2 regions of the Ramlibacter sp. AN1015 genome follow, and region 1 is predicted to be linked to the other one. Evidence: predicted binding sites of a transcription regulator. Region 1 holds the regulator's gene; the other holds the start of a gene.
The links. Region 1 encodes NrdR, which represses ribonucleotide reductase genes. Its sites were predicted from a motif close to CACNANATNTNGTG; they were not measured.

Region 1 (7,257 bases):
GCCGCTCACGCCGTCGAAACCGCGCACCATGCCGGCGTCGGTATCGGCCCACCAGTAAGTGACCGCCGGCGGCGCCTTGCGCAGGACGTTCGCAGTCAGCGCGGCGCCGCAGGGCAATTGGCCGGCGTCGCGCACCTCGCGCATCATGAGCTCGAAGGCAAAGCGTCCGTTCTCCTGCAAGCGGGCGAGGCTCTCGTGGGTGCGGTAGGCGAGCCGCTGAGAAAGGTAGGCGCCCAGCACGCCGGTAAGCAGCAGCAGGCCTACCAGCAAGGCGACCATGAGCTCGACGAGGCCGACGCCGCGCTGGCATGAACGGGAAAAGCGGGCGTGCTTCATGCTCAGATGCGCGAGGCGATGGTCAGCTGCTGCTCGGACAAGCCGCCGGAGGCGCTGTCGTCCCAGCGGATCTGGACGCTGCAGTGGTATTCGGTGCAGCGCACCCAGACGCAGGTGCTGGGGCGGTCGCCGATGCTGCCTTTCACGTCGTTGATCCAGTCGCGCAGGGTGGATTCCGCGAGCGTCGGAGTGCCGGTCGCTGTGCCGGCGGCGCACCGGACGTCGTCACCGGTGTTGTAGGCGCCGAACCGCGCCTGCTCCCGGTCCACCCGCATCACGTCGAGGATGTAGTGGCTCAGCATCGAGGCCTGGCTGCGCTGCAGGGCGCTCACGTTCGCCTTGAGCGTGCGCGTCTGCAAGGCCACGAGGCCGAGCACCCCGAAGGCCAGCACCAGAAGCGCAACCATCACTTCGAGCAGGGACATGCCGCGCTGGCCCGGCGGGCGCAAGCGTCGGCGGTGCGGGGTCGGAGTTGTCATGTCGGATTCGGGCAGGTCGAGAGGACCGGAGACGAGCGCACCGTGACCACGCGTCCGCTGTTCGTGAGGATCAGGTCGGACGTGCGGTGGCTGTCGCCCAGGGCCGCGGCGCTGCTGCACACCCGCAAGGTGCCCGCCTGCAGCGCTTCGCCGCTTGGCCGGAACGACACGTTGGATGCGACCGGCGCGTTCCCACGTGCGGTGATGTCAGCGGGCAGCGCGTGGGCCACCAGGGTGATGGCCTCGGACGCCTCACGGGTGCGGTTTCCGTTGTCGTCCTGGAAGACGATCCAGCCAGTGGACCAGTCGCGTGCGCCGGTGTCGCACTCGGACTGGTCCAGGCTGCGGCACACCGTGAAGCGCACGCCCTTCTGGATGGCCTGGCTGCGGGCAAGCGCGAGTGCAGAGCCGAGGTCGTTGGCCGCCGCCGACAGACGGCTCGAGGCGAGCTGGCGCTGGAAGCTGGGGATGCCCAGTGTGGCCAGCAGAGCGAGCAGCGCGACGGCCAGCAGCAGTTCCAGCAGGGTAATCCCCGCGGCTTCGGCGGGGCCCTGCAAACCGGGCGTAGACATGCGCTGCATGCGCAGGACTATGCCGGATTTGTAGTCCTAAAGGAAACGTTTCTTTTATGTTATGGACGTAAGAACTACCAGTGTTTCGCGCGCCGAATCTCAGGTCTCGCTGCGGATCAGGGCGGTGAAATCCTTGACGTCCTCGAAGCTGCGGTAGACGCTGGCAAAGCGCACGTAGGCCACCTTGTCCAGCGCCTTGAGCTCGCGCATCACCAACTCGCCGATGCTGGACGAAGGCAGCTCGCGCACCCCCATGTTGAGCAGCTTTTCCTCGATCCGCTCGACCGCCCGATCGACTTGTTCGGTGCTGACCGGACGCTTACGCAACGCGAGTTTCATCGAACCCAGCAAACGGGTGCGGTCGAATTCGACCCTGCGCCCATCCTTCTTGACGATGACCGGGAAGCTCACGTCGGGTCGCTCGTAGGTGGTGAAGCGCTTCTCGCAGTGCGCGCACTGCCTGCGCCGGCGGATGAATTCGCCGTCTTCGGCGACACGCGTCTCCACCACCTGGGTTTCGGCGTTGCCGCAGAAGGGGCATTTCATGGCCGATCAGCCGTAGACGGGGAAGCGGCGGGTGAGGGCGTTGACCTTCTCGCGCACCGCCTGGATGTTGGCCTCGTCGCGCGGCTTGTCCAGCACGTCGGCGATCAGGTTGGCCGTGAGCCGTGCCTCTTCCTCCTTGAAGCCGCGGGTGGTCATGGCCGGCGTGCCGATGCGCACGCCGCTGGTCACCATCGGCTTTTCGGGATCGTTCGGAATGGCGTTCTTGTTGATGGTCATGTGCGCCGCCCCCAGCACCGCCTCGGCTTCCTTGCCGGTGATGCCCTTGGCACGCAGGTCCACCAGCATCAGGTGGCTCTCGGTGCGGCCGCTCACGATGCGCAAGCCGCGCTGCACCAGCGTCTCGGCCAGCACCTGCGCATTGCGCACGACCTGGTGCTGGTACTGCTTGAACTCGGGCGCCAGGGCTTCCTTGAAGGCCACGGCCTTGGCGGCGATGACGTGCATGAGCGGACCGCCCTGCAGGCCCGGGAAGATGGCGCTGTTGATGGCCTTCTCATGCTCGGGCTTCATCAGGATGATGCCCCCGCGCGGGCCGCGCAGGCTCTTGTGCGTGGTGGACGTCACCACGTCCGCATGCGGAACGGGGTTGGGGTAGACGCCCGCGGCGATCAGGCCGGCGTAGTGAGCCATATCGACCATGAAGATGGCGCCCACCTCACGTGCCACCTTGGCAAATCGCTCGAAATCGATGCGCAGCGCATACGCCGACGCGCCGGCGATGATCAGCTTGGGCCGGCTCTCGCGGGCCTTGCGCTCCATCGCGTCGTAGTCGATCTCCTCCCTGTCGTCCAGGCCGTAGGAGACGACGTTGAACCACTTGCCGCTCATGTTCAGGGCCATGCCGTGGGTGAGGTGCCCGCCCTCCGCGAGGCTCATGCCCATGATGGTGTCGCCCGGCTTGAGGAAGGCCAGGAACACCGCTTCATTGGCCTGTGCGCCCGAGTGGGGCTGCACATTGGCGGCGGCGGAGCCGAACAGCTCCTTCACCCGGGACAGCGCGAGCTGCTCTGCGACATCGACGTTTTCGCAACCGCCGTAGTAGCGCTTGCCGGGGTAGCCTTCCGCGTACTTGTTCGTCAGCTGCGTGCCCTGGGCCGCCATGACGGCGGGCGAGGCGTAGTTCTCGCTGGCGATCAGCTCGATGTGTTCTTCCTGGCGGCGGTTCTCGGCCTGGATCGCGGCAAAGAGTTCGGGGTCGGTTTGCTCGATGAGGATGTTGCGGTGGTACATGGCGGCAGTCCTGACGGATGGTGGTCCCTGTTCGTGAACGAGGGCTGCCCAGGCGAACGGCGGTGCGCCGCGGCCGCGGCGGTACGCTCCCCCGTGGTGACCCACGTCGGCACCGATCGCCCGGCCGAGGCACGCGCCGGCGGGCGACGCGCCTATCGCCAGTCGCGTACCGGGCGAAGTGTAGCCGAGGGGCGCAGGCTCAGAAGAGTGCGGCGAGCCGCGCATCGACGGCGGCCGAGGGCTGGTCGCGCGGCGGCGCCTGCGTGCGCAGCGGGGGCGTGGTGAACGGAGACACGCTGCGGCCGGCGGCGACCTGCCGCAGCCGGTCATGCTCGGCCAGCACCTTCTCGGCATAGCCGCCGTCGTCGGGCAGGTTGGCCGCGCCCACGTAGTACTTGAGGCCGGCTTCCACCGAGCCGGCCCGCGCGATGCACTCCTGCAGGATGCGCGCGCCCACCCTGAGGTTGGATACCGGGTCGAAGGCAGCGAGCTTTCCGCCGAACAGTTCGTATTTCTCGCCGTGCACCTTGGTCATGACCTGCATCAGGCCCTGGGCCCCGACCGCACTCTGCGCGAACGGGTTGAACCCGGATTCGATGGCCATCACAGCAAGGATGAGGGTAGGGTCGAGCTTGGTGCGCGCGCCGAGTTCGTAGGCTTCGGACACCAGAGCGCTCAGCGGCTCGGGCGCGACCCGATACTTGCGGCTGAGCCAGAAGGCGACGGCAGCCTGTTGCTTGGGCAGTTCACCCGGGTCCGCGGCCGTGGCGCGGACGATGCCGGCGAGATCCGGAACCAAGCCCATGGCGTCGGCCTGCCGGTCGCGCAGCCAGCCCATGAGGTGCGACTCACCTGCTTCGCGCAGATCCGGCCGCACTCCCAGCGTAAGAGCGGAGACGACTACCGCGACGCCGACCAGGGCGAAGCCGTTGTGGGTGATGTCGAAGAATCCCTGGGCCACATCGGACCCGAAGACCCGCAGGCCCTCGAGAAATCTTCCTGGCGCTGTCATAGCACTTCCTTTCTCGCGGAGAGCCGGCATCGACGGCGCCAAGGCCGGCAGATCGACTCCCTCGTCTTGATTGGCACGCGGTCACGAGGCCGGGCCTGAAGCAGGGCCCTTCTACTCGGCGCTTCGGACTTTGCCGGGTTCGGCAGCGGTGAGAGGTTGCCCCCGCGTTGGGGGGCGGGCGGATTCTAGGCCCGGCCAAAATACACGGTCAAGAATAAGCGCAACAGTTTTTATGTGAAATATGCATGGTCCCTGAACGGGGCACGGTGACATCTTTGGCAATTTAGGGGCGGGCCGGTGCCGCGTTTTGTAGGACGAAGTCTCCGTGCAGTGAGCATGTCCAATAGGGATGCCGTGAGCGATTGGGAACATTGAATTGGACGGGTCCGGCTCCGGGCGTAATCTGGCCGCGCCCGATCGGTTCGGGCGCTTTCGGCTACGCCGCTTCGGCTGCGTGGCTGGACCGATGGGAGCAATCTTTGCTTCCCGAGGCGGGGCGGGACGTGATGCGCCCGCTTGCGCGTCGGCGGCCGCGGCTTCGTGCCAGCCGCCCAGCCCGGTTGTGGCCTCCGGCGGCAACCGGGCTTTCTCTTTCGGAGCGCGTCCCGACCGCCGGCATGGACCCTCCGTGATTCGCGGTGAGAATAGCGGTTTGCCTTTCCACACAGCCGCGCAGCGCGGAGATGACAAGCCAGTGAACCAAGCCACCCTCAAAACCCACGACACCCAGGCGCTGGACGCGCTCACCGGCGGGGCTTTCTCCGCGTCCACCTCGGGCGAGCGGGCCGCGCGGGTCCGCGAATGGCTGGCGTCCGATCCCTCGGCCGAGCTGATGCAGGAGGTGTTCCGCGAACTCAGTGGGCGGGACAAGGGCGCTGCCCGCTTGCTGCGCGAACGGCTGGACGAAATCAAGCGCAGCCGCGGCCAGGAGGCCATCGCGGCCGAGTGGGCGGCCAAGGCCGAGGCCCTGCTGTCGCAGGGCAAGCTGAACATCGCGGACGCGATGGCCTGGCAGCGCGACGCGGCCAAGGCTGGCGCACCGCTCAGCCGCGAACCTCTTGCCGCGCTCAAGGCGCAACTCACCGAACGGATCCGCGCGATCGAAGATCTGCAGCACCGCGTGCAGGTGCAGCGTGAGGCGGCCGTGCTGTTGGCGCAGCGCATCGAGGTGCTGTCCACCAAGCCCTGGCGCGATGCCGAAGCCGCCGCAGAGGCCTTGCGCGCCGACGTGCCCGAGTGGCAGGTGCAGGCAGACGCGCTGGTGCAGGACGCCGGCTGGTCCAGCGTCGATGCCCGGTTCCCCCCACTGCTCGACGCGTCGCGCAGCCAGCTTCAGGCGGTGTGGGATGCGTTCCGCAGTGCGCTGGCGCAAGTGGCAGCGGCGCATGCCGATCCATTGGCTGCGTTGCCGCCGGTGCCGGTGTGGGCCGACGAGATTCGTGCGCTCCGGGGCGTGCCGCCCGAGGCGCCGCCGGCGAAGGCCGCCAAGGCAAAAGTCGATCCCCAGGTGCGCGCGCAGGCGAACGAAGCCGTGGCGGCAGCGCTCGCACGCCTGGAGCAGGAGGTCGGACAGGGGCACGGCAAGGCCAGTGCCGGCGCGGCGGCGGCGTTGCGCAACGCGCTCAAGGAGCACGGCAAGCTGGTGGACGACAAGCTGGAAAGCCAGGCGCATGCGGCGCTCGCCGCCGCCGGCGAGCTGGAGGGCTGGCAGCGCTGGCGCACCGACCAGCTGCGGCACGAACTCGTCGCAAAGGCCGAGAACCTGTTCGAGCTGGTACCGGCCAACCCGCCGGCGGCGCGTTCCGCGGCCGGCGTAGTCAGAGGGGGCCGGCCCGCCAAGGGCGCCCGGGCCAACAGGGCCGCCGAGGCCGGCAGCGGCGCCGAAACCATCGACGCATCCGAGGCCGGCAGCTTTGCCGCTTCGGCCCAGGCGGATGCCACGGCGTCCCCGAATGCCGCCGATGGCACCCCGTCCGCCCATGGCTCGGCACCCGCCGCCGAATTCGATGGGACTGCCCCTGCGGGCGGCACCGACGCTGAGGTCGCCGCTGTGTCCGCAGAGGCCGGCACCGCGAACACCGCGGACGTTTCGAGCGCCGCAAGCACGTCCGACACCGACACCGAAAGCACCTCCGACGCGACCAAGCCGGCAAGCGCAGCGGGCCCCGCAGGCGACACCGACGGCGAAAACAGCACAGGCTGGGCCCGCAAGGCGGACAGCGTCGATGCTGCGAGCGGCACCAGCGCCGCCGATGGCAGCGCGATTGACGCGGCCGCTGAGAGACCATCCGCGCCGGACGGTGTTTCGGCGACCGCACCTGCACCCGCGGCATCCGCCTCCGTACCGCTCCAGCGCCGCCCGCGCTTCGGCGGACGCAAGATGCAGGAGCAACTGCGCAGCCTGCGTGAACAGTGGAAGCAGCTGGACCAGGGCGGCGCACCCAATCACGCGCTGTGGAAGCGCTTCGACGAAGCCTGCAACGAAGCCTACAAGGTGGTCGAAGCCTGGCTGGAGAAGGTCAAGTCCGAGGCGGCCGAGCACCGCAGCCGGCGACTGGCGCTGGTGGAAGAGGTCCGCGCCTGGGCCGCGGCGCATCCCGGCGGAACCGACACCGACTGGAAGGCGTTCAGCCGTGCCATCCACCAGTTCGAAAATCGCTGGCGCGATGCCGGTCACCTCAGCGAACGTGCCTTCGCGGAATTGCAGCCGCAGTGGAAGGACGCGATCGGGGCGGCCGAGGCGCCGCTCGCGCAGGTGCAAAGGCACAGCCTGGAGCGCCGCCACGCCATGATCGAGGAGGCCCGCGCGCTGGGCGCACAGCCGACCCTGCGCATCGACGCGGTGAAGGCGCTGCAGCAGCGCTGGCAGGCGGAGGCGCAATCCGTGCCGATCGAGCGCAAGCAGGAGCAAAAGCTCTGGGACGCGTTCCGCAAACCCATCGACGATGCCTTCAACCGCAAGAGCGAAGAGCGCGAGCGCCTTACCGCCTCGCTGAGCGAGCGTGACCGCGTCGTTCTGGAAGCCTCCAAGGCGCTGGAGGCGGCAAACGCCACCGGCGAC
Region 2 (7,257 bases), on a different contig from region 1:
CCGGTTCGCGATGTAGCGCAGATAGCCCTTGAACATGGACGCGTTCAGACCCAGCACGCCGCGCGGCATGGTGTCTTCGGCGTAGCGGTATTCGAGCTCGACGGCCTTCAGGAACAGCGCCTTGATCTCGGCCTTGAACTCCGCCGTCCACAGGTGCGGGTTCTCGAGTTTCAGCTGGTTGATCAGGTCGATGCCGAAATTGCAGTGCATCGACTCGTCGCGCAGGATGTACTGGTACTGCTCGGCGGCGCCGGTCATCTTGTTCTGCCGCCCGAGCGCGAGGATCTGGGTGAAGCCGACGTAGAAGAACAACCCCTCCATCAGGCAGGCGAAAACGATCAGGCTCTTGAGCAGGGTCTGGTCGGCCTCCGGCGTGCCGGTGCGGAAGTTCGGATCCATGATCGCGTCGATGAACGGGATCAGGAACTGGTCCTTGTCGCGGATGGACGCGACCTCGTGGTAGGCGTTGAAGATCTCGCTCTCGTCCAGGCCCAGCGACTCCACGATGTACTGGTAGGCGTGGGTGTGGATCGCTTCCTCAAAGGCCTGGCGCAGCAGGAACTGGCGGCACTCGGGCGCGGTGATGTGCCGGTAGGTGCCCAGCACGATGTTGTTGGCGGCGAGTGAATCGGCGGTGACGAAGAAGCCCAGATTGCGCTTGATGATGCGGCGCTCGTCCTCGGTAAGGCCGTTCGGGTCTTTCCAAGTGGCGATGTCGCGGGTCATGTTCACTTCCTGCGGCATCCAGTGGTTGGCGCAGGTGGCGAGGTACTTTTCCCAGGCCCACTTGTACTTGAAGGGCACCAGCTGGTTGACGTCGGTCTGGCCGTTGATGATGCGCTTGTCGGCGGCACTCACGCGGCGCGTGCTGGGTGCCTGGGCGGACGTGGCGGCAGCTACCTGGACCGGGGGCACCGTGGAGGAACGCGAGGAGGCGGGGAGCGCAGCGTGTGCCGCGCGGGAAGCGACTGCGGGAGCGAGCTGCAGATTCGCGAGGGAAGATGCGGGCTCCTGGCTGCCGGTCAGGCTGCCGGGGCGGCTAGCTGGCGATGTGGGCGTGACGTCGTCGTCCCAGGTCAACATAGGTTTTCCAATGCTCTCATTATGAGAGCAGCAATGTGGAATGCAAAGTGCACGTTCACATCACCGCTCGATTGTGTTGCTCAATTGCGTCGATGCAATGTCGGAGAACTCCGACAGATCGACGCACGCATCACGTGCTCACTGGCACGCTTCGCAGCCCGGGTCGTCGATCGCGCAGAACTTGATGTCGGTCGCGGGCGCCGCGTTCATCTGGGCCTGCGCTGCGGCGGCCGCCGCTTCGAGCGGGCTCATGACCGCAGAAGGCGCTGCGCCCGACGACACCGCGTTGAGACGACCCGAGGTCACGGTAGATTTCTCGGTGTGCGTGGCACTGATGGTGCGCAGGTAATAGGTGGTCTTCAGGCCGCGCGTCCAGGCCAGCTTGTAGGTGTCGTCGAGCTTCTTGCCCGAGACGCCCGCCATGTAGATGTTGAGCGACTGCGCCTGGTCGATCCACTTCTGCCGGCGTGCCGCGGCCTCCACCAGCCACTGCGGTTCCACCTCGAAGGCGGTCGCGTACAGCGCCTTCACTTCCTGCGGCACACGGTCGATCGGGCGCAGCGAGCCGTCGAAGTGCTTGAGGTCCATGACCATCACGTCGTCCCACAGGCCCAGTCGCTTGAGGTCGTGCACCAGGTAGTGGTTGATGACGGTGAACTCGCCCGACAGGTTCGACTTGACCGACAGGTTGCCGAAGCAGGGCTCGATGGACGCATCGACACCGATGATGTTGGAGATGGTGGCGGTGGGGGCGATGGCCACGCAGTTGGAGTTGCGCATGCCGTCCTGCGCGATCTTGCGGCGCAGCGCATCCCAGTCGAGCGTGCTGGAGCGATCCACCTCGACATAGCCGCCGCGGGCCTTGGCCAGCAGGTCGAGCGTGTCCGGCGGCAGGATTCCCTTGTCCCAGAGCGAGCCCTTGTAGCTCGAGTAGCGGCCGCGCTCGCGGGCCAGTTCGGTGGAGGCCCAGTAGGCGTGGTAGCACACCGCTTCCATCGAGCGGTCGGCGAACTCCACCGCTTCCTGCGAAGCGTAGGGAATGCGCAGCTCGTACAGCGCGTCCTGGAAGGCCATGACGCCCAGGCCCACCGGGCGGTGGCGCAGGTTGGAGTCGCGTGCCTTCTTCACCGCGTAGTAGTTGATGTCGATCACGTTGTCGAGCATGCGCATGGCCACCGTGATGGTGCGCTTGAGCTTGTCGTGGTCGATGCCGCCGTCCTTCAGGTGCTGGCGCAGGTTGATCGAGCCCAGGTTGCAGACGGCCGTTTCGGTGTCGCTGGTGTTGAGCGTGATCTCGGTGCACAGGTTGGACGAGTGCACGACGCCGGCGTGCTGCTGCGGCGAGCGCACGTTGCAGGCGTCCTTGAAGGTGATCCAGGGGTGCCCGGTCTCGAACAGCATCGTGAGCATCTTGCGCCACAGGTCGGCGGCCTGCACGGTCTTGCTCGGCTTGATCTCGCCGCGGCGGGCCTTGTCTTCGTAGGCGACGTAGGCTTTTTCGAAGTCGGCGCCGAACAGGTCGTGCAGCTCGGGCACGCTGGAGGGCGAGAACAGCGTCCACTCGCCCTTTTCCACGACGCGGCGCATGAACAGGTCGGGAATCCAGTTGGCCGTGTTCATGTCGTGCGTGCGGCGGCGGTCGTCGCCGGTGTTCTTGCGCAGCTCCAGGAACTCCTCGATGTCCAGGTGCCAGGTTTCCAGGTAGGTGCAGACGGCGCCCTTGCGCTTGCCGCCCTGGTTCACGGCCACGGCGGTGTCGTTGACCACCTTGAGGAAGGGCACGACGCCCTGCGACTCGCCGTTGGTGCCCTTGATATGGCTGCCCAGCGCGCGCACGCGGGTCCAGTCGTTGCCGAGGCCGCCGGCGAACTTGGACAGCAGTGCGTTTTCCTTGATGGACTCGTAGATTCCGTCCAGGTCGTCCGGCACGGTGGTGAGATAGCACGAGGAGAGCTGCGAGCGCAGCGTGCCGCTGTTGAAGAGCGTCGGGGTGCTCGACATGAAGTCGAAACTGGAGAGCACCTCGTAGAACTCGATGGCACGCGCTTCGCGGTCGATCTCGTTGAGCGCCAGGCCCATGGCGACTCGCATGAAGAACGCCTGCGGCAGCTCGATGCGGCTCTTGCGCACGTGCAGGAAATAGCGGTCGTACAGCGTCTGCAGCCCCAGGTAGTCGAAGTTGAGGTCGCGCTCGGCCTTCAGCGCGGCCCCCAGGCGCTTGAGGTCGTACTGCAGCAGTTCGGGGTTGAGCAGCTCGTTGTCGACGCCCTTCTTGATGAAGCCGGGGAAATAGTCGGCGTACGAGCCGGCCATTTCCGCGGGCGGCAGGTCGCGCCCCAGCACCTCCTTGAAGATGGTGTGCAGCAGCAGGCGGGCCGTCGCGTAGGTGTAGTCGGGGTCCTTCTCGATCAGCGTGCGCGCGGCCAGGATGGAGGCCTTGTAGACCTCGTCCATCGGCACACCGTCATACAGATTGCGCAGCGTTTCGGCCACGATGGGCTCGGGGCGGACATCGGCGCCGAGGTTGGCGCAGGCGCTGTGGATCAAGCCGGTGAGGTGCCCGAGGTCCAGGGCGACGCGCTCGCCGCCTTCGATCACGTGCAGGACGGCCTGCGGCGCCGCCGGCGCTTCGGCCTGCTTGGCGCGCTCCTGGGCGCGGCGCTCGCGGTACAGCACATAGGCGCGGGCGATCTCGTGATGGCCGCCGCGCATCAGGCCGAGTTCGACCTGGTCCTGGACGTCTTCGATGTGGAAGGTGCCGCCGCCGGGGCGCGAGCGCATCAGGGCCCGCACCACCGCCTGGGTCAGCCCGTCTACCGTCTCGCGTACGCTGGCCGAGGCCGCGCCCTGGGTGCCGTGCACCGCCAGGAAGGCCTTCATCATGGCGATGGCAATCTTGTCCGGCTCGAAGGGCACGACAGCGCCATTGCGGCGAATGATCTGGTAGTGCGACAGGGGCTGGCCGCTCGCGCCGGCGAGGGCGCCGTGGCCCGTGCTCGACATGGTGGCGCCGGCGTAGGCGGCAGCGGTGGGGGTGCTCAGGGCAGTCTGCATGTTTCCTCTTGTATGTGACTTCGGGGAACGCGGCTCCGCAGGAGGGGCCGGCTGTTTTTTCTTATGGGAGAAAAGGCGTCCGAGCCACTATATCTAGCGTCAATAGCTGTGGCAAGACACCACAGGTGGTGTTTTTGCAAGACTGGAAAATTTTCGGCTTGCATGCTTGCGGATGCTGTGCGAGGCAGGTCCGTGGCTGTTTGCGCACCCGTGCGGGCGAGGCTGTGGAGGTGCGCGAAGGCAGCCGCGCGCGGTGCGCCTCAGGCCGCGAACTGCGCGTCCGGCCAGCCCGACGCGTTGCGCAGGCGCCGCCAGTCGAAGCCCGGCCCCGGATCGCGCTTGCGCCCGGGCGCGATGTGCTCGTGGCCGGCGATGTGCCCGATTGCATAGCGCTGACCGATGGCCGCGAGGATGGCCGCGAGCGCCTCGTACTGGGCGTCCTCGAAGTGCTCGCCCTCGAGGCCTTCGAGTTCGATGCCGATGGAGTCGTCGTTGCAGCGCTCGCGCCCGCGCCATCGCGAGACGCCGGCGTGCCAGGCGCGCGCATCGCAATCGACGAACTGCCAGAGCTCGCCGCCGCGCCGCACATAGAAATGCGCCGACACCTGCGTGCCGCGGATCGACTGGAAATACGGGTGAGCATCCCAGTCGAGCGTGTTGCAGAACAGCTGCTGGACCTGGTCGCCTCCGTACTCGCCCGGGGGCAGGCTGATGGAGTGCAGCACCACCAGGTCGATGCGCGCATCGGGCGGACGGGGGCCGAAGTTGGGCGAATCGAGCCTGCGTGCGAAGCGGTACCAGCCGCCGTCCCACAGCCCGTCGGCCGCGGCGGGCGGCCTCTGCTCAGGCGCGTTCGTCATGGACTTCATCACCGGGGCAGGAAATCGCCAGGCGGGCGATGCGGTAGCGGATCTGGCGCAGGCTGATGCCCAGGCGCTGGGCCGCCGCCGTGCGGTTGAAGCCGCACTCGCGCAGCGTGCGCACGAGGATGTCGCGCTCGCGGGCGTCGAGCCACGCCTGCAGGTCGGACGGGATGAGCTCGCCCGTGCCCGACGCGCCGGCCATCTCATGCGCCGGCGCACCGGGCGCATCGGCCGTGGGCGAGTCATCGACCTGCAGCGCGCCGCCCTCGTACAGCGCCACGGCACGGTGCAGGAGGTTTTCGAGTTCGCGCACGTTGCCCGGCAGCGGATGGGCCTGCAACTGCGCCAGCACCTCCGGCGAGAGCTGCGGCACCGGCATGCCGGTCTCGTGGGCGATGCGCACGAGCAGGGCCTCGCACAGTTCGGGCAGGTCGTCCCGCCGCTCTCGCAGAGGCGGGATGGAGATCTCGATCACGTTGAGCCGGTAGAACAGGTCCTGGCGGAAGCGCCCGGCCTGAACTTCGGCCACCAGGTCCTTGTGGGTCGCGCTCACCACGCGCACATCGACGGCGTCTTCCTGGGTGGAACCGATGGGGCGTACGCGCCGCTCCTGGATGGCGCGCAGCAGCTTCGATTGCATCGGCAGCGGCAGGTCGCCGATCTCGTCGAGAAAGAGCGTTCCGCCTTCGGCCGCCTGGAAGTAGCCGTCGCGGTCGTGCGTGGCGCCGGTATAGGAGCCTTTGCGCGCGCCGAAGAATTCGGCCTCCAGCAGGTTCTCTGGAATGGCGCCGCAGTTCACCGCGACGAAGGGGCGGTCCGCGCGGTGGCTGCAATCGTGGATGGCGCGGGCCACGAGCTCCTTGCCGGTGCCCGATTCGCCGCGCACCAGCACCGGCGCCATGCTGCGCGCGACCTTCGCCACCCGGTCCTTGACCTGCTGCATGGCGCGCGAGCGGCCCACCAGGCGCCGCAGCGCGGCCATGCCAGTGGCCGCGGGCTCGCCTTCGACCGCCGCTTGGGGCCGCGGCGCCGCGTTGGGCCGGCTGCGGCCCGCGGCATCGTGGATGGCCGACGCCACGACGTTGCGGAACTGCTTCAGATCGACCGGCTTGGTGAGGTAGTCGAAGGCCCCGGCCTTGAGCGCCTCCACAGCGTTCTCGGCCGAGCCGTACGCGGTCATGACCACGCAGCGTTCGGGGCGTTGCTGCGCGGTGAGGCTGTGCAGCAGGTCGAGGCCCAGGCCATCGGGCAGGCGCATGTCGGAGATGACGACATCGAAGCGCTGCGCTGCCAGCAGCTCGCGCGCGCCGGCGAGGTCGGCCGCCGCCTCCACCCGATAGCCTTCACGCAGCAGCGTGAGCTCGTACAGGGTGCGCAGGTCGGGCTCGTCATCCACGACAAGGACCTGTGCGGCAACGGCTGGGGCGGTCATCAGCCCTGGATTCTGGCAGCGGCCGTGGGCACCCCGGCCGCACGCCCGGGAGCGGTGCGGAAGTGCACGAAGAATTCGTTGCCTTCGCGCGACGCGTCCAGCGGCGCGCGGCAGCGGCGGTAGCCGATCTGCGCGCCATGGCGCTCGCACAGCTCGCGGCAGATGTACAGCCCCAGGCCGCTGGAGCGGCTCTGCGACGAGAAGAACGGCTCGAAGAGATGACGTTGCACCGACGGATCGAGCGGCGCGCCGTCGCTCCAGACGCGCAGGCTGGCCTGGCCGCCCAGCAGGCCGGTGGCGACCTGGATCGCATCGGGCGCCGGGCCGGCATGCCGCGCCGCGTTGTCCAGCAGGTTCACCAGCACGCGGCGCAGGTGCGCCGGCTCGAACACCACCTGGTGCGCGTTGGTGCGCAGGCGCCGGAACATGCGTCCGGAGGCACCCGAAGCGGCGGCCCACTCGTCGCAGGCGACGGCGATCGCCGCGTCCAGCGCCACCGGCTCCGCGTGGGAGGGCGCGTGCTGGCGCACCCGTGCGACGTCGAGCACTTCATCGACGATCTGCGCCAGCCGCTGCGCGTTCTGGCGCACCAGCGCGCTGAGCTGGCGCTGGCCGGCGTCGCTCAGCTCTTCGTCGAGCAGGGCGTTGGCCTGCGTGATCGCCGCCAGCGGGTTGCGGATCTCGTGGGCCACCGCCGCCGACATGCGGCCCATCGCGGCCAGCTTCTCGGTGCGCAGGCGCGCTTCGAGCTCGCGCAGGTCTTCCAGGAACACCACGCACAGGCCGCCGCGGCCGTCGGCCTCGGTGCCGGCCAGCCGCGTGCGC

Region 2: a site for NrdR is predicted at 4,223-4,236, ahead of WG922_RS02170 (ribonucleoside-diphosphate reductase subunit alpha). Genes of this name have one in related genera too.

What each region holds. Positions count from the first base shown of each region.
Region 1 is NZ_JBBJUM010000009.1:150,246-157,502, forward strand. Features, by position in the region: gene WG922_RS15495 (prepilin-type N-terminal cleavage/methylation domain-containing protein) at 1-336, opposite strand, end outside; gene pilV (type IV pilus modification protein PilV) at 339-815, opposite strand; gene WG922_RS15505 (GspH/FimT family protein) at 812-1,387, opposite strand; gene nrdR (transcriptional regulator NrdR) at 1,487-1,933, opposite strand; gene glyA (serine hydroxymethyltransferase) at 1,940-3,184, opposite strand; gene WG922_RS15520 (lytic transglycosylase domain-containing protein) at 3,384-4,196, opposite strand; gene WG922_RS15525 (DUF349 domain-containing protein) at 4,891-7,257, shown strand, end outside.
Region 2 is NZ_JBBJUM010000001.1:437,783-445,039, reverse strand. Features, by position in the region: gene WG922_RS02175 (ribonucleotide-diphosphate reductase subunit beta) at 1-1,083, opposite strand, end outside; gene WG922_RS02170 (ribonucleoside-diphosphate reductase subunit alpha) at 1,222-4,086, opposite strand; gene ampD (1,6-anhydro-N-acetylmuramyl-L-alanine amidase AmpD) at 4,398-4,997, opposite strand; gene WG922_RS02160 (sigma-54-dependent transcriptional regulator) at 4,981-6,432, opposite strand; gene WG922_RS02155 (sensor histidine kinase) at 6,432-7,257, opposite strand, start outside.